One region of the Acinetobacter sp. GRABPA_MV_2 genome, then DNA from elsewhere that is predicted to be linked to it. Evidence: predicted binding sites of a transcription regulator. Region 1 holds the regulator's gene; the other holds the start of a gene.
What was found. The regulator PhoB, encoded in region 1, activates phosphate uptake and scavenging genes when phosphate is short. The targets are predictions, from matches to a motif close to TGTCATNAANCTGTCATAA.
Positions count from the first base shown of each region.

Region 2: ACXM0J_RS10300 (porin) is a predicted target of PhoB. The motif match lies at 6,517-6,535, and genes of this name have one in related genera.

Region 1 is NZ_JBWZNA010000015.1:89,099-99,618, reverse strand. It holds gene gshA (glutamate--cysteine ligase) at 1-1,215, opposite strand, end outside; gene ACXM0J_RS13670 (DUF924 family protein) at 1,384-1,923, shown strand; gene ACXM0J_RS13665 (CC0125/CC1285 family lipoprotein) at 1,983-2,546, shown strand; gene ACXM0J_RS13660 (DUF445 domain-containing protein) at 2,560-3,870, shown strand; gene ACXM0J_RS13655 (pyridoxal phosphate-dependent aminotransferase) at 3,899-5,053, shown strand; gene ACXM0J_RS13650 (MATE family efflux transporter) at 5,160-6,527, shown strand; gene ACXM0J_RS13645 (SDR family NAD(P)-dependent oxidoreductase) at 6,584-7,417, opposite strand; gene ACXM0J_RS13640 (TetR/AcrR family transcriptional regulator) at 7,630-8,301, shown strand; gene phoB (phosphate regulon transcriptional regulator PhoB) at 8,556-9,266, shown strand; gene phoR (phosphate regulon sensor histidine kinase PhoR) at 9,276-10,520, shown strand, end outside.
Region 2 is NZ_JBWZNA010000010.1:16,076-26,595, reverse strand. It holds gene recR (recombination mediator RecR) at 208-804, opposite strand; gene ACXM0J_RS10335 (YbaB/EbfC family nucleoid-associated protein) at 814-1,143, opposite strand; gene ACXM0J_RS10330 (hypothetical protein) at 1,408-1,644, opposite strand; gene ACXM0J_RS10325 (O-succinylhomoserine sulfhydrylase) at 1,813-3,000, opposite strand; gene ACXM0J_RS10320 (alpha/beta fold hydrolase) at 3,138-4,223, shown strand; gene ACXM0J_RS10315 (hypothetical protein) at 4,518-4,985, opposite strand; gene ACXM0J_RS10310 (YARHG domain-containing protein) at 5,722-5,991, shown strand; gene ACXM0J_RS10305 (HIT family protein) at 6,009-6,422, shown strand; gene ACXM0J_RS10300 (porin) at 6,678-7,784, shown strand; gene ACXM0J_RS10295 (YidB family protein) at 7,893-8,483, opposite strand; gene ACXM0J_RS10290 (DUF6231 family protein) at 8,583-9,044, opposite strand; gene ACXM0J_RS10285 (DUF2797 domain-containing protein) at 9,084-9,953, shown strand; gene lpxB (lipid-A-disaccharide synthase) at 9,990-10,520, opposite strand, start outside.

The sequences.
Region 1 (10,520 bases):
TGACCCAGTTAAATCTGTAATGGTTGCGTTTGGCGCTCGACCTCGGTTCACCACCTCTGTCTGGTTTTTCTCAACCAAGTCTTGCTCAGAACATAACAAGTCTGGGCTATCACTTAACAAACAATAAAGTGCTAACACTTCAAGAAAGCCTGCTGTCGTTTCATCAATGCCAATTGCCGAGTATGGATTTACATCTACAGCACGTAACTCAACATAGCCCACGCCTCGATTTTTTAAAGCTTGAGACGGTGTTTCACCTGCTTGAGGCACCTGTTTTGGACGTACTAAACTGTAATATTCATTCTCAATCTGCAAAACATGATCATTAATTTGCAACGGCTCACCAGATGCATCATTTAACCCTAAACGGCTAAATGGTGGGTAAGGAGAATGAACGGCTTTTTGTAAACCATCCAGATAGCCAGACAAATTGTTGTAATGAATACCTAAGCTTTTTTGGGCTGAGTTTTGATAGCCCAATCGCCCCATACGGAGTGCTGTAGCATACGGTAAATAGTATGACCCTTTGATTAAAGGCAACAAATGATGTTTGTGTCCGGTCAAGAAACAACGACATACTGTTGGACTCGCGCCCACCAAGAACATAACCAATGGTGTTAAACGAATAAAATTACGAATAAGGCCAAAATAACGATGGCTACGGTAATCCTGCAAACTTAATGATTTTAATTGTTCGTCAGTTTCATGAGCTTGTAACTCAGCAAAAAGTGTATCTGGGAAAGATAAGTTGTAATGCACCCCTGAAATGGTCTGCATACGACGACCATATCGAATTCCTAACCCACGGCGATATAGTGTTTTAAAACGACCAATATTAGAGGTGCCGTACTGCGCTAGACGAATGCGTTCTTCATTGTCATCTAACATACATGGCATAGACAGCGGCCAGAGTTTTTCACCATTTTCTAAATGACGATGCACAACCGCATGAATATCGGTAAGCTCATGCAGAGCTTCTTCAATGGTTGCCTTAGGTGAAGTAATAAACTCCATCAACGCTTCTGAATAATCAGTCGTAATTTTTGGATGTGTTAAAGCTGAACCTAATGCTTTCGGATGTAACTCTTGTGATAAGAACCCATTACTTTGCATACGTAGGCTTTCACGCTCTATTCCACGTAACATGCCTTGTAGTAGCGACGAATCCACCCAAGCAGGAATAACTGATTGAGATGGTGTAGTGGGTTGACTCATGCATTTGCTCGCTTATTAAAGATCACTATATACAAAATCGTGAGATGATACGGTTACTTATATAATCACATCATTCCAGTTTGGCAATTTTTATCACAATCTTGTTATTTAAGACACGAAAGAATTGTGATTTTATTGAAGAATAATTGCTAAAGAGTTGTCAATATCATGAACGAACAAGACATTTTAAACTTCTGGTTTTCTCCTGAACACCGTTCACTTTGGTTTGCAAAAAGTGATGATTTTGACAAAAAAATCCGTGAAAATTTTTCTGATGTTCATCGACAGGCAACTCAAGCAGAACTCTGGTCTTGGCGAAAAACAGCAGAAGGTCGTTTGGCAGAGATTATTGTACTAGACCAGTTTTCTCGCAACATCTATCGTGATCAGCCCCAATCTTTTGCCTATGACAGCTTGGCATTAGCTTTGGCACAAGAAGCAATTAGTTTGCAATTAGACGCACAGCTTAATCCAGAGCAACGCTCTTTTTTATATATGCCGTTTATGCATAGTGAATCAAAATTGATCCATGAATTTGCCTTGAAACTATTTCAACGTCTTGGCAATGAAATTAACTTAAGCTTTGAGAAAAAGCATAAAGTCATTATTGATCGATTTGGACGCTATCCTCATCGCAATACCATTCTTGGGCGTGTTTCTACTCCAGAGGAAACCGAATTTTTATTAGAACCGAACAGTAGTTTTTAAAGCTTATTAATTTTTAATGCTGAGTCATCTTTGTTTTAATGCTCAGCTGGGAGTTCACCATGAAATATCTCTCTCTTTGTTTAGCATTAGGCGTTGCCTTAACTTTAACTGCTTGTGCGACGACTCCAAGTAAACCAAAAACCTTTGATCAACTTGGCCAGTTTTCCGCATACCCTTTAAATGCGCAAACGTTTCGTATTAGTTTCCAAGCCGATCCGAATATGAGTTACGGTGCAGCTGAAGAAATCACTTTGGTAAAATCAGCACAAACGACCGTGCAAAAAGGTTTCCGCTTTTTTAAAGTACTGAATGACCCAAGTAACCAAAGTCAGAAACCACCACGTCAGGCTGTGGTTTATCCATCTGCGCCGAGCTTTTATCCTTATGGCTATGGTCGTCGCTATCCGGGTTTCTGGCATGATCCATTCTATGATTTCCCACAAGTGGTCAATATCGACCCTGTTCAAGTGTCGTATACTATTGAATGTTATCGGGATCAAAAGCAGGCTCCTCAAGACGCTTTTGATGCAACCTTGATCTTGAAATCAATCGGACAAAAATATGGATTGAGTCCGACAGGAGCGCTGTTGCCACCGCCCGAGCCTCCAGTAAAACAAAAATGAATAGGATAAATTTATGAGCATGGCAGAAGAAGTTCACCACGTGCCCAGTCTTAAACGTAGTAAATATTTTGCTACCCTAGCGCTGATCATCGTCGTTGTGCTGTGGATTGCACTGATGGTAGCCGACCGTTTTCTGCCAGAGTACACAGGTTTTATTCATATTTTAATGCTAGGAGCCGAAGCAGGTGTAGTTGGTGGTCTAGCCGATTGGTACGCGATTACAGTTCTATTTCGGAACCCTTTTGGTAAGTTACCGATTCCTAAGTTTTTACGGGACCATACCGAGATTATTCCGCGTAATAAGGCACGCATTGCAGAGTCAATGGGCCGTTTTGTACAGGAAAATTTTCTTTCGCCTCAAGTAGTCGAAAGAAGCTTAGAAAAAACAGACTTAAGTCTCGCAATTGGTCAATGGTTGGCAAGTCCACAAAACAATACTCAAGTAGTGCAGCTCATTCAGCAAACTGTACCGAAAATTTTTGAATTTGTGAGCCAAGAGCAAATTGCTAATTTCGTGCAAAACAACAGTGTGCAATGGGTACGTAATACCCAAGTCAACAAACTCGCCAGTGAGATGCTACGCGCGGTATTGGAAAATGATTTCCACCAAGACGTTTTACAGCGTGGTCTCGATATCGCTCATGAATGGGTCGTACAAAATCCAGATAAAACTCGTGAATTAACCCGAAAAATGTTTAAAGCACTAGGCGTCTGGTCACTTGCAAGAGGTGCAAGCTGGATTGGAATTGATGTTCAACAACGTACCATCGACTCATTGGTTGAAAAAGTAGAATCGATGCTGGCAGACCATGAACACCCATGGCGGCAAGAAATTGAAACAATTGCACATTCACTCATGCTGGAACTAGCGAAACCCGATAGTGTTGCCAGTCAACGTCTTAACAGTGGTAAAGATGCGCTCCTTGATAGTCCTCAAGTTCTAAATTTCATTAGTGGTGCTGTCACCATTTTGTGTGATGCCATTAAAGAAGATTTAATGAAAGAAGACTCTGGCATTGCAATGAACCTGCGGGCTGCGATTCAGCAGCTCGGTGAAAACCTTGTTCAAAATGTAAAAGTACGTGAAGTTCTCAACAAAGAAATGACAGGACTTGCCATGAATTTTACGGATCAATATAGCCATAAAATCATACGCTATGTGAGTGAACGAATTCATGAATGGGATTCACGTGAAATGATCGGGAAAATTGAAAATGAAGTCGGTGGCGACTTACACATGATCCGTGTAAATGGTGTTGTAGTGGGTGCATTTATTGGTTTGACACTCGGTGTAATTCGGGCAGTGATTGAATCAATTTTATAACTTTAAATATTTTTAATAAGAGAACAATATGCTTCAGCTACAGTCAAAATTGGCCACTCAAGGCGTGACTATTTTTAGTACCATGACGGCACTGGCACATCGTCTAGGTGCACTCAACCTGTCACAGGGCTTTCCAGATTTTCCAGCGCCACAAGCCTTACTTGAAGCCTTATCTCAAGCGACTTTAGCTGGACATAATCAGTACCCGCCTGGCGATGGTATTCTCGGTTTACGGGAGCAACTCGCTTTACAATTTCAGCAGCGTGATCAACTTCAACTTGATCCTGTTACTCAAATCACGATTACACCAGGCGCAACCATAGCAATTTTTTGTGCCATACAAGCCTGCATCAATGCAGGAGATGAAGTCATTATTTTTGACCCAAGTTATGATAGCTATGGCCCTTCTGTCGAGTTAGCAGGCGGCAAAGCGGTTCATATTGCCCTGCAAGCACCTGACTTTAAAGTGAACTGGCAACAGGTTAAAGATCTGATCAATGACAAAACCCGTATGATTGTGGTGAATACGCCCCATAATCCAACTGGGACGATCTGGGCAAAACAAGACTGGTTAGAACTCATTGAACTGATTCAAGATAAAAATATTTTAGTTTTATCCGATGAAGTCTATGAACACTTAGTTTTTGATGGTCAACAACACTTTAGTGCATTGCATTTTCCAGAGCTCAGAGAGCGTAGTTTTGTAATTGGTTCTTTTGGAAAAACCTTTCATGTGACGGGATGGAAAACAGGTTACTGCGTCGCTTCACCTGAACTGATGCGTTTATTCCGTCAGATTTATCAATATGCGAATTTCTGTGGTACGACTCCTTGTCAGATTGCTCTAGCACAATATATGGAGCAACATCCAGAACATATTCAAGAGCTCTCGCAGTTTTACCAAACGAAAAGAGATCGATTTAATCAGGCAATTCATAATAGTCGTTTTTTACTTAAACCTTCTCAAGGTACTTATTTCCAAAACCTCGATTACAGTCAAATTCGTCCCGACTTAAACGATGTAGAAATGTGCCAGTTTCTTGCCGAACAACATAAGATTGTGGCTATTCCAGTTTCGGTTTTCTATCAGCAAGCGCCTGAGTCTTTACGCTTGATTCGATTCTGCTTTGCTAAAAATGATGACACTCTGCAAAAAGCAGGAGAAATTTTGAATCAATGTTAATAAATTTAGCCACTTAGCGCTGTAAAAATACTACAAGTCATTCGCTCCAACTATGCTAAGTTGAATATCCGCCCCGCTCATCAAAGAGATGGGCGATGGAGAACACATGCCACCAAGACAGTCCTTAATTCAACAACAAAATCTATGGAAAACATTTTTTGTTTTCTTGCTACCTTTGATTGCAACCAATATTTTGCAGAACTTGTCGGGAACTATTAACACCATCTTTGTTGGTCAAATGATGGGAGTAGATGCAATTGCGGCAGTTTCTGTATATTTCCCTATCTTATTTTTGCTCCTCGCTTTTATTATCGGAATTTCAACAGGTACGACTGTTTTAGTAGGACAAGCATGGGGTGCGCAAAATATAGAGAAAGTCCAAAGTGTGGTCGGTTCTACCCTGTTTATGACCATCATTGGTGGAATCGTTACCGCGATTCTTGGTGTGTTCTTTGCTAAAGATATTTTAGAGTTATTGGGTACTGATCCCAAGGTAATGCATCTTGCTTTGCCTTATGTTCAATGGATGTTGGCGGGTAGCCCTCTTCTGTTCGTTTATATTATCTATACCTCAATTTTACGTGGTGTGGGAGACAGTACAACCCCTTTACTGGCCCTCGCTTTAACCAGTGTCATCGGTGTAATTATTACACCAATTCTTCTCAAAGGTTATTTTGGCTTTCCTGCCCTAGGGATTATTGCTCCTGCTATAGCATCAATTATTAGTTATATCGCAATATTAATTTTTCTTGCGATTTATCTAAATAAGAAAAATCATTCACTTCGGCCTAATCGTCAGCTTCTGCAACATATCCGTCATAATCCAGAACTGAGCAAAATCATTTTACGCTTAGGCGTCCCAACGGGTATTCAAATGATTACGACCTCAATGGCTGGCTTGGTTATTGTTGGGTTGGTTAACCATTATGGTTCACATGCTACAGCAGCGTATGGTGCAGTGAATCAGGTGCTCAACTACATTCAGTTTCCAGCGATTTCGATCTCCATCGCAGCCTCAATTTTTGCAGCGCAAGCGATTGGTGCGGGTAAATCAGATCTACTCGCACGTGTTACACGCACCGCTCTGGGAATGAACTTTTTATTTACAGGTGCCTTAATTGCACTTGGTTATCTATTTTCAAAATATTTGATGGCTTTATTTATCACAGACCCAACTGTGGTGGTGTTAGGACAGCAGCTTTTATTTATTGTACTTTGGGCAATTTTATTCTTTGGCGCAGGTGCCATTTTTGCATCTATCATGCGTTCGAGCGGTACCGTAACTGTTCCAATGCTGATTAACATCTCTGCCATTTTATTTATTGAGATTCCATGTGCTTACTGGTTTAGCTCAATGTGGGGACTTAAAGGCATTTGGGTTGCCTATGCCTTGGCATTTGTCAGTCTATGTATTATTCAAGGCTTGTATTATCAATTTATCTGGAAGAAAAAGACGATCAAAGTTCTTATTTAGAACTATTTAAATATTATAAAAAAAGCCATCAATTGATGGCTTTTTTGCATTGAAAATTATTTCATTAACTTAGTCACAATGGTTGAAGCACGTTGGTATCCGGTCGGGAATAAACGCTGGAATGCATCAAGAATTTTTGCATCACTACCAATCAATAAACGGCGTTTATTTTTCAAAACAGCATCCAAGATTTGACGGGCAGCTTCTTCTGGAGGAGTACGAAGTAGCTTGTCAAAGTTTTGAATCGATTTAGTCGGGTCCATACCTAAACTAGTCAAACTGTCACTCATTTTTGCAGCTTTAGCAATATTGGTACGAATTCCCCCTGGATGTACGCACAAAGAACTCACGCCACTTTTTTCAATATCCAACTCTTGGCGCAATGACTCGGTAAAACCACGTACAGCAAATTTGGTTGCATTATAGCCAGACTGTGTAGGTTGGGCAGTCAGACCAAATAAGCTCGAGATGTTAATAATGTGTCCATCTTGAGTTTGCTTAATGAACGGTAAAAATTCTTTCGTACCGTACACAACACCCCAGAAGTTAATTCCAACAATCCATTCTAAATCTTCGTAGGTCGCACCTTCGACAGTTGAACCTAATGCAACGCCCGCATTGTTAAAAATCAGGTTAACAGAACCGTGATCTTGCACAGTTTCTTGTGCCCACTGCTTTACTGCTTCACGATCAGATACATCAAGCTTTTTGGTGGTAACAGTAATATTACTGTATGGCTTTAAAAGCTCGACAGTTTGTTGTAATCCTTTTTCATTAATATCACTCAACGAAAGATGGCAGCCTTGTTTTGCCAAAAGAATTGCTAACTGTTGCCCAATGCCAGAACCCGCGCCCGTAATTGCAGCGACTTTGTTTTTAAAATTTTTCATTGTCCATCCTTTGTTTTTCGATATTTGCACAGTCGGTTCATTGCATGTGCAGTTCAGACATCTTCAATATAATTTTGACAATATTCATTGTCAATATAGTACACTGTAATTTCAGATAGAATGGCACAATTCTTCTGAGGGCTTTATCATAGTGAGCATATTTGGCCAAAACCTATAAATTAGGACACCATTCTTTAGGAAACGACTTATTTATGGCGACTAACGACTCAACCAGTAAAAAGAAAACAAAAAGTGTGAGTAAAGAACGTCAGTTCAAAGGGTTATCTCTATCTGAACGTAAAGAGGCACGCCGTGAAAAACTGATTGAAGCAGGTATTGCGACCTACGGAACGCTCGGTTTTTTTTCAGTGACGGTAAAAGATGTTTGCCAAGAGGCAAAACTCACAGAACGTTATTTTTATGAATCATTTAAGAAGAGTGAAGATTTATTTCAAACCATCTTTTTAAAAATGATTGAAGAATTACAGCAAAATCTGATGCAAGCCGTGATTAAAGCTGCACCCGATCCAGAAAAAATGGTCGATGCGGGTTTAAGAGCACTGCTGACCACCTTAAAAGATGATCCAAGATTAGCTCGTATCATCTATGTCGATGCCGTTTTGGTACAAGAATTACATAATCAAGCCACCATTCAAGAAACGCTTGCGCAATTTGATCGCATGATTCAGGCCTTTGTTATGCTAACCATGCCGCAAATTCAACACCATGAAAATGAGCTCTCTTTAATCGCAACTGGCTTGAATGGATATGTCACCCAAATTGCGATTCGATGGGTCATGGGAGGATTTGAGCAGTCTCTTGAGCAGGTTTTAACCGCATGCCGTATTGTTTTCTTATCCCTATTAGCCCAAGTTTCAAAATAATATTAAAGTTTTTTGACAGCTAATAATCTAAAAAACCGGTTAAGCAATTATGGTAATAACCCATTGAATGAATTTAAGAAGTTTAAAGTTTATATGTCATCATTTGGTCATGCCTTTGCCTTGGTTTTGTCACAAATTATTGCTAAATTCAATTTTATAGACTTTTCTGCAATGAAATTGTCATAATTAATCTTTGTAATAAGCCTGTCATAACTACAAAACGGTTCACCGTTAAATCTATAGGATATTGCGCTGTGAAAGATGACTATATTTTAATTGTCGATGATGAGCTCCCTATTCGTGAAATGATCCATACTTCTTTGGACATGGCAGGCTTTCAGTGTTTACAGGCTGAAGATGCCAAACAGGCTCATCAAATTATCGTCGACCAACGTCCGGCGCTTATCTTGCTTGATTGGATGTTACCTGGAGGCGTAAGTGGTGTCGATTTATGTCGCCGCTTAAAACGTGATGAGAACCTAGCAGAAATTCCAGTGATTATGCTCACCGCTCGTGGAGAAGAAGACCATAAAGTACAAGGTCTTGATGCGGGTGCAGATGATTACATGACGAAGCCTTTCTCAACACGTGAACTGGTTTCACGTATTAAGGCAGTTCTACGTCGTGCGAATGCATTAAGTGGTGAAAAAACAATTGATGCCAATGGCTTAATTCTTGATCCTGTAAGCCAGCGTGTTAGCTTTGGCAACAGCATTTTAGATATGGGCCCAACTGAATATCGCTTACTTGCATTTTTTATGACCCATCCAGAGCGTGCATATACACGTGCCCAGTTGCTCGATCAGGTATGGGGCGGTAATGTATATATTGAAGACCGCACTATCGATGTGCATATCCGCCGTTTGCGTAAAGTCTTAGAACCTTTTGGTGTTGACCGATTTGTTCAGACTGTACGTGGAACTGGCTACCGTTTCTCAACACGTGCAGATTTAGCCGCAGGTTAACCAAGATTTATGTATGAACCTTACCCCGTCCCTGAACAGGTACGTGAACAAAAACTTTCTCGTTACAGTAGTTTATGGACGTTTGCCAAACAAGATTTACGGCTTTTATTATTTTTTCTAATTATTGCCGGTTTAGTCGGTTTAGGTGTCGGGTATTTCTGGAGTTGTATTTTTATCGCCTTCGTGGTGTTTTTTACACTCCAGTTGCGTTCTTTATATCTGGTCAATGACTGGATTGCCAATAAACCTTATGATGTGCCTCCAAATCTTAACGGGATTTGGGGTGCATTATTATTTAATGTTTACCGTGCTCAGCGTCAGGAACGAATTGTTCAGGCCGAAATGGTCGGTTTAATTGACCGAGCACAATCTTCCTTAGTTGCCCTTGCTGAGGCCGTAGTTCTAATTGATGATCAACATCAAATCGAATGGTGGAACCCAGCCGCAGAGCGTTTATTAGGGATTAGTCCACTTGACCGTGGCCGAAACCTCTTAACGATTTTACGTCAGCCGACCTTTATTGAATATTTTAACAATATTGATCAGGCACCCGATGGGATTAAACTCCATTCCAATTTTGATGATGACCGTTATGTACAGGTTAAGCTCACTCGATTTGGTGGAGAAAGTCGTTTATTAGTAGCTTACGACGTGACTCGTATGCATAACCTTGAGCAAATGCGTAAAGACTTCGTCGATAATATTTCACATGAACTTCGTACACCACTAACCGTGCTGAGTGGTTATATCGAAACCTTTACAGATCAGGAAGATATTAGTCCACGCTGGAAACGAGCCTTTGATCAAATGCAATCACAAACCAAGCGTATGAATGCTTTGGTCAATGATTTACTGCTATTATCGAATTTAGAAAATAACAAGAAAATTGCGAAAAATCAGATTATTGAAATGCCGAGTTTAATGAATCAATTATTTGATGATGCTCAGGCCTATAATGCCGATTATGGACATACGCTCAATTTACACATTGATAGCCACTGCGACCTGATTGGTTCCGACATGGAAATTGCCAGCGCATTTAGTAATTTAATTACCAATGCCATCAAGTACACGCCAAAAGGTGGAACCATTACCATAGGCTGGCATGATGATGGCGAACATGCTTACTTTAGTGTACAAGACACGGGCATCGGAATTAATCCTAAACATTTACCACGCCTGACTGAACGCTTCTATCGTGTGGACAGCGACCGTAGCCGTCAAACAGGTGGTACAGGTTTAGGCTTAGCAATT
Region 2 (10,520 bases), on a different contig from region 1:
TGATCTTTTATTTGTACTTTTTAAATTTATCTCCAAATGTTCTTTATTTAAAATTTATAAGATCTTTTTCATGCTTATATTCATATTTTGTTTAAAATATCTTTAATAATAAAATACAAAATAATATTTATGTTTAATAACTGAATTCAATTAATAAATTTAATCAAATTGATAGTACATTCATTAATGAAATAAGCATCGAAATACTTATTTCATTCTCATGCGATTATATACTGCCTGACTTAAAGTATGGCTATCTACGTATTCGAGTTCACCACCCTGAGGTACACCTTGAGCAATACGCGTCATTTGTATTGGTAAATGTTTAGTCGCCTCTACCAAATAATGGGCTGTCGCTTGTCCTTCTACAGTCGCATTAGTTGCCAAAATGACTTCTTCAATAGTACCTTGGCTTAGACGCTGAATTAGGTAAGGAATACCAATTTCTTCTGGACCAATACCATCTAATGGAGAAAGATGACCACCTAAAACATGGTATTTTCCACGAAAGCTACCGCTTTGCTCAATCGCCATCACATCAGCTGGTGATTCAACTACACACAATAACTGATCATCTCGGTCAGTTGAGGCGCAAATATCACAAACTTCATTTTCAGTCAAAGAATGGCAGACACTACATTCATGTATATAACTTGAAGCCTCATGTAAAGCATGAGCTAATGCAAATGCCCCTTCTCGATTTTTCATCAAAAGATGTAAAGCCATACGTTGAGCCGACTTCGGACCAACGCTTGGCAATATACGTAAAGCTTGAACGAGTTGTTCAAATCTATCGCTAAACACTGAATTTCCTTAGAACATGCCCGCTAAGCCAGGTGGTAAACCCATACCAGAATTTGCTTTTTGCATTTTTTCTTCAGAAATCACTTCTGCTTGACGTACAGCATCATTTACTGCAGCAGCAATTAAGTCTTCAATCATGTCTGGTTCATCTTGAAGTAATTCTGGATTAATTTCGATACGTTTTACGATATAACGGCCAGTCATTGTGACTTTAACCAAACCACCGCCCGCTTCAGCGTGTACTTCAGTTTGAGCAAGCTCTTCTTTAGCCTTTTTTATATTTGATTCCATATCTTTTTGCATGCGCTGCGCTTGCTGCATAAGCATATTGATATTCATAAACCTAACTCCGTATCTCTATCAAATATTTCAAGTATTATTGATAGTCACATAACACTGCAAAACTTAAACTCTTTCTACTCCCCATATAGATCATCAAGATCATTGAGGTTAGTACGTTTAAATCAAAATTAATCCGTAATTCTGACACAATAAATCAATGTTTTCTATTGGTATCTATGAAACTATTTTCTATGGTCAATCGACTAAAAGCGTTTATATAGAAAACTTTTGATGAGTAGAAAAAAGTAAAATTTAGAAAAGTTACTGGGCAGCCTGTAGACTTTTATTGTTTGGTTTATATTCACTTAAAGGAACATTCTTGAAAGAAGTATTGGCTTTTTCTATTGAAAGATCAGCGTCTTGAACGGATTTGTTTGCATCATTAATTAATAATACAGTTTCACTCATCTGTGTTGGTTCATCTTTCTGAGCAAATACTCTATATCCAACTAGACCAATTGCCCCTATCGCAACTAAAATAATTATTGGTTTAAGCATGACTAAAGACTCTCTTTGTTATTTTTATTAAATTTAGAGCTTTTATACGTTGAAATTTTAGACTGTTTTATAACAAAACGTAGACTTTTTATTGCTATTGTTGCTTATAAGTAACAAAAAAAGCCACATTAAAATGAATGTGACTTTTCCATAACAAACATAACTTAATTAGATTAAATCTAACCCACGTGAGATATCACCAATAATGTCATTAATATCTTCTAGACCCACAGAAACACGAATTAGACCTTCTTGAATACCAGCAGCTTCTTTTGCTTCAACAGAAAGTTTGCCATGAGTTGTGGTTGCTGGGTGGGTAATCGTCGATTTCACATCACCTAGATTACCTGTAATCGAGATAAACTTAGTATTATCAATAACCTTCCAAGCACCTTCACGCTCGCCTTTAACAACGAAGGATACAATACCGCCAAAGCCATTTTGCTGTTTAGCAGCAAGTTCATGACCTTCATGAGCTGGTAAACCAGCGTAGTAAACCTTCTCTACCTTTTCATGACCAGATAACCATTCTGCAAGAATTTGAGCACTCTCACAGTGTGCTTTCATACGTAAACGTAAAGTTTCTAGACCTTTTAAGAAAACCCATGCATTAAATGGGCTCATTGATGGTCCAAGCGTACGAACAACACCGAAAACTTCTTCTAACAACTGATGATTACCAACAACAGCACCGCCTAATGCACGGCCTTGGCCATCTAAGTATTTAGTCGCAGAGTAAATCACAATATCCGCACCAAACTTTAGTGGTTGCTGTAAAACAGGTGTACAGAAACTGTTATCAACCGCAAGTAATGCGCCATTCGCATGGGCGATATCTGCTAGAGCTTGTATATCTGCAATCTCAGCTAGAGGGTTAGACGGTGACTCAACAAAGAAAAGTTTGGTTTCAGGACGTACAGCATTTTTCCATTCGTCTAAATCACACAAATCAACAAATGTAATGTCTACACCAAACTTGGCAATATATTTTTCAAATAAGGCAACAACTGAACCAAAAACTGCTCTTGAGCAAATAACATGATCACCCGCTTTTAGATATGCCATAGCAACTGACAAAATCGCGCCCATTCCCGAGCTTGTCGCTACAGCTCGTTCAGCACCATCTAAAGCTGCTAAACGTTTTTCGAACATCGATACAGTCGGATTAGTAAAACGAGAATAGATATTTCCTTGAACCTGACCAGAAAATTTTGCAGCCGCTTCAGCAGCGTTTTCATATACAAATGATGAAGTCAAAAAAATCGGTTCGCCATGCTCACCTTCAAAACTACGAGTATGTCCGGTACGAATGGCTAAAGTATCAAGTTGGTATTCTAAATCATCAGACTGGTTCATTAAATGTTCGCCTTTACTGGTCATGTACTAAAAAAACTATCATCATTTTGAGTGTCTAGGGTATTTAAGGTCAAGGTAAACCTTAAAATTATCGCTTAGACTTTATTCAACTTTAGAAAATAGTTGGTAAAAGAAAGATGAAACGCTTAAAGTCCATTGTCTCTGAACAAAGTCAAATCAAGCACCTCTCTACCCGACTATTTCGCCCAAAAACATTGGTTTTGTCACAAAGCACTCCTTATGAAGTGATTGGTGAATTCAATCAAACTCGTATTCGTTATTACGCAGCTACTCAAAAACAATTTAAAGAACCGTTAGTATTTGTTGCACCACTCGCTATTAATATGGCGATATATGATTTATATCCATATCGCTCTCTTATTAAATACTTCCAAAATGCAGGTTTTGACGTATATCTTGTGGATTGGGGCCGCTTAAATTTTAAAGATAGACATCTTAATTTTTTATCATTTATTGAAGGGTTTATTCCTCAAGCAATACAACTTGTCCGAACACATTCAGGAAGTGAACAAATCTCGCTTCATGGCTGGAGTATGGCTGGCATATTTGTCACCTTATATACCGCTTTAAATCAACCCAATTATGTTAAAAACCTTATCGTACTTGGTAGTCCAATAGATAGTTATGCTTCTGGTTATATTGGAAAACTCTACCGAGCCATAAACAACGCGATTGGTCGCAATAAAAAAATTCAAGACCGTATTTACTCTGGACTACCAAAACGTTTGATTCATAGTCCTGGAATTTTAAACTCTTTAGGTTTCAAAATTCTTGATCCTAAAGGCTGGTTTGATGGACATATTCAACTACTAAAGAATCTTGATGACCTACAATTTGTGCAAGAGCATGCCACTCTAAGTAACTTTTTAAATAATATGATTGATTACCCGGGCGGAATTAATCACGACATGTTGTTCAATGTTTGGTTGCAAAATCCATTGAAGCACGGCTTTATCCAGTTAAAAGATAAAAAAATAGAATTAAAAAATATCAATTGTTCTCTGTTAGTTGGCGCGGGTCGTAGTGATCAGTTAGTAACTGCTGATGCTGCTCACCCATTAAGCCAATTAACTAGTAGCAAAGACGTTACGTTTACTCTTATTCCTGGCGGACATTTGGGCCTCATGTCGAGTCAGGCAAGTGCTCTGGAGTTTTGGCCCCAACTGGCAAAATGGCTATCCGAACGTTCAACGCAAATTTAATAATAAAAGTTATGATTCAATTCGTTGCATTTACTGGTTTAGGAGTGATTGAGACCGTATAGCTGCGCATTGACCAATAATACTATTATTTTCATAACTACTTACTGGCTTGTCTTAATAGTTTAAAAGTACTTAATTTAAATATAAAAAAACCGTTCAAATGGGCGGTTTATAAAATATAAGTCAATGAAATATATTTACTAAGAGTACTCAACTATTCTATTAAATCATGTCATTTATCATTCAAATCTTTTTATATAAAAAGCATCTTAAGCACTTCAAAGTTATTATTTTTTAAGATGTAGAAACTTTATTAATTTTTTCATAATCGGATGATTTAAAGTAATTTACAATCATTTGTGCACTTCTTTCAGAAGAAGCTTTTGCCTGCTCCATTTTTGTTACATAAGGATTGGTAACTATACAACTTGGCAATAAACTATTTGTAAGTGGTGGAAACTTTTCCCTTCCCCCTAAAGTAATTTTTTCGATAAAACCAGCCAACCACATAATGTATTCTCCTTTATTCTTATAGGTTGGCATTAAGCTGATATCGAGTTTAACTCTACATTCTTTTGCAGGCTTATTTAGACATTCTTCAAAATCAATAAAATTATATTTTAGTTGATACGGCGTACCTCTTATTTCTTGTCGGATAATACTAACTAAGCCATTCAAATGCTCAATAATATTATCAGTAGAATGCTTTTCCTCTTCAAACTTTTTATAAACTTTTTCAGCAATAATTAAAAATTGTGGCATCCTCTATTCCTTTAGTATTTAGTCTGAATGAATGACTAAGTCCTTTAAGAAAGTATGATGGATATACTATTACTATATGTAAGGTTATAAGGCTAGAAAGTAACTACCAGATCAATTGTGAAAGTGCTATGTCAAGTCTATCACAAAAATAAAATATAGTGTAAGATTTATATCATTCCAAACCGCTTATTTTTCATGATTAGAAATAACTTTAAATAAAAAAAAGCCCATTTCATTTTGAGAAATAGGCTATAAAAACAAAAACTATCAAACGCAGCAATTAAGGACACTATAATAGAAGCTAAAATATGTAAAATCAATACATCTTTCATTTAAAACATAATAATTATCACATTTCATACTTTTGATAATGTTATTAATAACTGGTTTTTTTCATTGTCCAAATTGCATGCTAAAAGGCTTCTATGCAGTAAACAAAATCCTGAGCCTTTCCATCAAATTTTAGATCATTACAACAAAACACAAGTATTTTATATAGGCCAACACTGTGAGTCATAAGGGGCTAGATAAGAATCAGATTATTGAAAAATATATAAATAACCACTTAAGCTTATGTTTTATTTAATATTTTTAAATTATTGATATTTAATAACTTTATTCATCCTCTGAACAAATTCTAAACCAAAATGACACTTGAGTAATTAATAGTCATTGAAATATTGGTAATAAACCGTATATTGAGTACAGGTTCATACCTTTAACTGAGGAAAAGCTCATGAATAAATTTATGGTTGCAGTCTTTACTGGCATGGTAAGCATTGCTAGTGTAGGTGTACAAGCTGCAACACCTGAGCAAGAATGTCAGAAATTGCAAGACGATTACAATTTGATTTATGCATCAAAAGGCTTTTGTTTTAAAGATCCTGATGCAAAAGAAAAATATGGTAATGAAAACTGTCATACGACAAAACCAAAGTTTTCTGACAAAGAGCAACAACGTCTAGACGCGATTAAAGAACGTCAAAAAGAATTGAAATGTAAATGATTTTAAAGGAATAATACATGGCATATGATGATCAAAATATCTTCGCAAAAATTTTACGTGGAGAACTTCCAGCGATAAAAGTATATGAAGATGATCAAGTTCTAGCTTTTATGGATATTATGCCTCAAGCCGATGGTCATACATTAGTTATTCCAAAAACGCCTGCTGTAACACTGCTAGACTTACCTGCTGAAGCAGCTGCATATACCATACAAATTGTTCAGAAAATTGCTAAGGCAATGGAAAAAGCGCTCAATTTGGAAGGTATTGTATTGATGCAACTTTCTGGAGCAGCAGCAGGACAAACTGTTCCACATGTTCATTTTCACCTAATTCCAACAAATGTGCATCATCTTGGACGCCATGCTGTTGAATTAGGAGATCAAGAAAAAATTAAAGAATTAGCTGAAAAAATTAAAGCAGCTCTTTGATTTTTAAATGGTTAAAGCGGAGTTTAGACTCCGCTTTTTTTCGTCTAAAAACTATCAAACAATAAAAATAACTAATTTATTTCTAAATTTTAAACGTCATAAAACTGTCATTTATTCTTCACTTCTCTGTCACAAAATTTGTCGATACTGCATAGCAAGTTGGTGAGCTTTTGTAACTTTTTGTACATCAGTCAACTACAAAATAAATAGTTAGCTAGGCATACGCCATTTTTAAATACTTTTGGAGAAATCTCAATGAAGAAATTGCTACTCGCTGCCGCAGTTGCAACTTTGAGCATAAACGCGGTGCAAGCAGCGCCAACTTTGTATGGCAAACTAAATGTTTCTATTAACCAAGTTGATAATAAAAATTTCGATGGAAAAAGTGACGTTACCGAAATTAACTCAAACTCTTCTCGTATTGGGGTAAAAGGCGAAGAGAAATTAACTGACAAATTATCTGCTGTTTATTTAGCTGAATGGGCAATTTCTACTGATGGTTCAGGTTCTGATACTGACCTTAGTGCTCGTAACCGTTTTATCGGTTTAAAAACTGATGGTGTTGGTACGTTGAAAGTAGGTAAATATGATTCTTACTTCAAAACTGCTGCTGGTGGTAACCAAGACATCTTTAATGACGATACACGTTTAGATATTACTAATATCATGTACGGTGAAAACCGTTTAGATAACGTAATCGGTTTTGAATTAGACCCTAAATTATTAGCTGGTTTAACATTCAATATCATGGCTCAAACTGGCGAAAGCACCTCTGATAGCAAACAAGGTGAAACTGGTAAAGACAGCAAAAATGATAGCTTTGACTCTGTATCAACTTCACTTGGTTACGAAAACAAAGATATCGGTTTAGCAATTGCTGCTGCTGGTGACTTTGGTATTAAAGGTAAATATACAGCTTACGGTCTAAAAGATGTCTATACAGATGCTTACCGTGTAACTGGTTCTTATGACATTGCAAAATCTGGTTTTGTGGTAGGTGCTTTATGGCAACATGCTGAACCTACTGATGACTTAACTGCATATGGTCAATCATATAAATCAGACGGTTCAATCGATAAAGCTGGTAAAGCTTACCGTGGTTTAGAAGAAGAAGCATACGCAGTAACAGCTGCTTATAAAATTCCAAATACTAAACTTAAAGTAAAAGCAGAATATGCTTCTGCTGAAACACAAGTAAGTGGTCAGGCAGATCGTAAAATTGACTTGTACGGTTTAGGTCTTGATTACCAAATCAACAAACAAGCTCGCTTCTACGGTATCGTTGCTCAACAAAAACGTGACTGGTTGAACGACGACGACAAACAAACTGTTGTAGGTACGGGTATCGAATATAACTTCTAATCAGTTATGTTTGATTCAGATCTAAAATAAAAGGGCTTATGCCCTTTTATTTTTTGTCGTGAGTAAAAAAGCCGATATAAAACTTATCGGCTTTTGTAGATTTATATCTTATTTTAAAAAACCACTTACAAGATTCATGACATTTTGAATATCTTGGTTGGCTTCTTGATGGTCAGTACTATCACCTTGAGGTGTTAACGAGTCAATGACTTGAGGTAAAACGGAAGCAATTGCACCATAAACTTGTTCTTTTGGCGCTTGAGCTTGAGCAGCAACTTGCTCGATGTCGGCGGGATTAAATAAACTCTGCAATTGTTGAGTTGGAACTTCGCTATTAGTTTGATTTGGGTCAACCCAACTTTGAACTTGGCTACCTAAACCAGCACCTTTTAGCTTTTCCAAAGCAGCCTGCAAACCGCCTTGTTGCTGTACCCAGCCCAAAATTAAAGGCACAACTGCAATCAATAAACTTTGTACGCCGCCACCTGCTTGAGGTGTACTGTTATTACCAGTCACTTGCCCTAATACAGAACCTAATACTCCTCCAAGGCCACCTTGAGCGCCAGAAGAAGTATTACTCCCCATTTGTCCTAGTACTGAACCTAAAATTCCACCTAAACCGCCTTGACCTGATGCTTGCTGATTTCCACCTAAAGCCTGTTTAGCCAAAACTTCTACAATGTTGCTTAAATTTGTCATGAGTAACTCTTATGTATGGTTTATACATGAGCATACGCGGATTCTTGTTAAGACAGCAAAAGCCAAATTGTTAAATTTTGAAAGAGATTTAGGGCTCTTTTACCAGCGGAATTTATTCCAGTTTTCCGGGTTTGCCCAGAACTTTGAATTAAACCAATCTGGTACATGTTTATAGGTCAATATGTTAAATTGCCATAAGGCGAAATCACTATCATGTGATGTCTTATCAATCAGTTGCGTAAAACCTAAAGAACGCAAAAGCTGCTCATCACTGCGCTTGCTCACGACGACAATTCGTTTTGCTAATAAATCTCTTAGCTTTACTAATAATTGTGATTTTTGCACATCGCTGATGTTCTGCATTTCATCAGTATCAAACAGTACAAAACCTAAATCATAACGCTGAGTAAAAGGCAGACTTAAAAGCTCAGTTACGTTAAAATAATGCCATTGAATTGCGTTATTCTGGTCAATTTTCTGGCCAATACAAAGTGCAGTATGAATGGGCTGTTCATTTGATAAATCGTCTAGCATAGAAGTGATGACATTTTGTTCAGCCATAACTGCAACCCTTAATTGAAAGATGTGAGTTTAAACTTTATGGAACTACAAGGCATTTGCCATAAAATGCATGCAGGCCTAAAAGATGCTAGTGTAACTGATCAACAGACAACCAAGGCAAATGTTGAATACAAATTTGTATTAGACCGTTCAGAAATTGATCTTCCTTTTAATTTAGGACAAGAACTAGAAATCGAATGGACAGGTAATATTTATTGCACCTCTTGTGGCGCTAAAACACCCAAGTCTTATTCTCAAGGTCACTGCTTTAAATGTTTTAAAACCAAAGCAGAATGTGACCTTTGCATTATGAAACCTGAAACATGTCACTATCATTTAGGTACGTGTCGTGAAGATGACTTTGCCCATAGCGTTTGTTTCCAACCACATATTGTATATTTGGCAAATTCAAGTGCTTTAAAAGTGGGTATTACTCGTGTTAGCCATATGCCAGGTCGTTGGTTAGATCAAGGTGCAACTCAAGCCTTACCTATTTTAAAAGTTGGATCACGCCGTTTATCTGGTCAGCTTGAAACTATGTTTGGTTCTTTAATTGCTGATAAAACTGACTGGCGCAAACTCCTCAAGGGTGAAGCTGAACCTTTAAATATGGTTGAACAGCGTGATCAGTTAATTGAAGAGTTTGCACCTAAAATTCAATCTATTCGTGAAGAATTTAGTCAAAACCTTGAATTTAACGAAACGGTTGAGCTATTAGAAAGTGAATTGCCACGTGAGTTTGTTTATCCAGTTGAACAATATCCTGAAAAAATTAAATCTCTAAACCTCGATAAAACACCGAAAATTCGCGGTGTATTACAAGGTATTAAAGGTCAATATCTAATTTTTGATATTGGTGTTATCAACATTCGTAAATATACTGGTTACGAGCTGATTGTACGTGCTTAAGTAGATTTAAAAAGCCCCAAAAAAATGGGGCTTTTTTTACTTTTCAAGTACTTTTAGGATTGCTTGAACTGGGTCTTCTGTATTTCCAGAAATAAGCTGTTTATGCATAGTTAAATGTTGCATCACTTGAATTTGAGCGGTTTCTATATTCATCAGTTTTTCTATTTCAGCTGCTAAATTTTCAGGTGTTGCATCAGCTTGAATCAGCTCCTCAATCACTTTTTTACCCGCAATAATATTAGGCAAAGAATAATAAGGAATTTTCACCAAGAATTTAGCAATTAAATAAGTTAACCAGTGCAATTTATAGAAAGTGACCATCGGTCGATGCATCAGCATTGCTTCTAATGTTGCAGTCCCAGAAGCTAAAGCAATGATATCACTTGCATTCATGACCATACGACCAATTTTTGATTCACTATCAGTATTTTCTAAAATATGAATTTTTACTTTTAACTGCGGCGCTAATTGTTCAACACCCTGCTCAATCTGTTGTTTACGAGCATCATTAATTGCCGGAATTAAAAATTGAATGTCAGGATATTTGGTATGCAAAATATTGGCAGC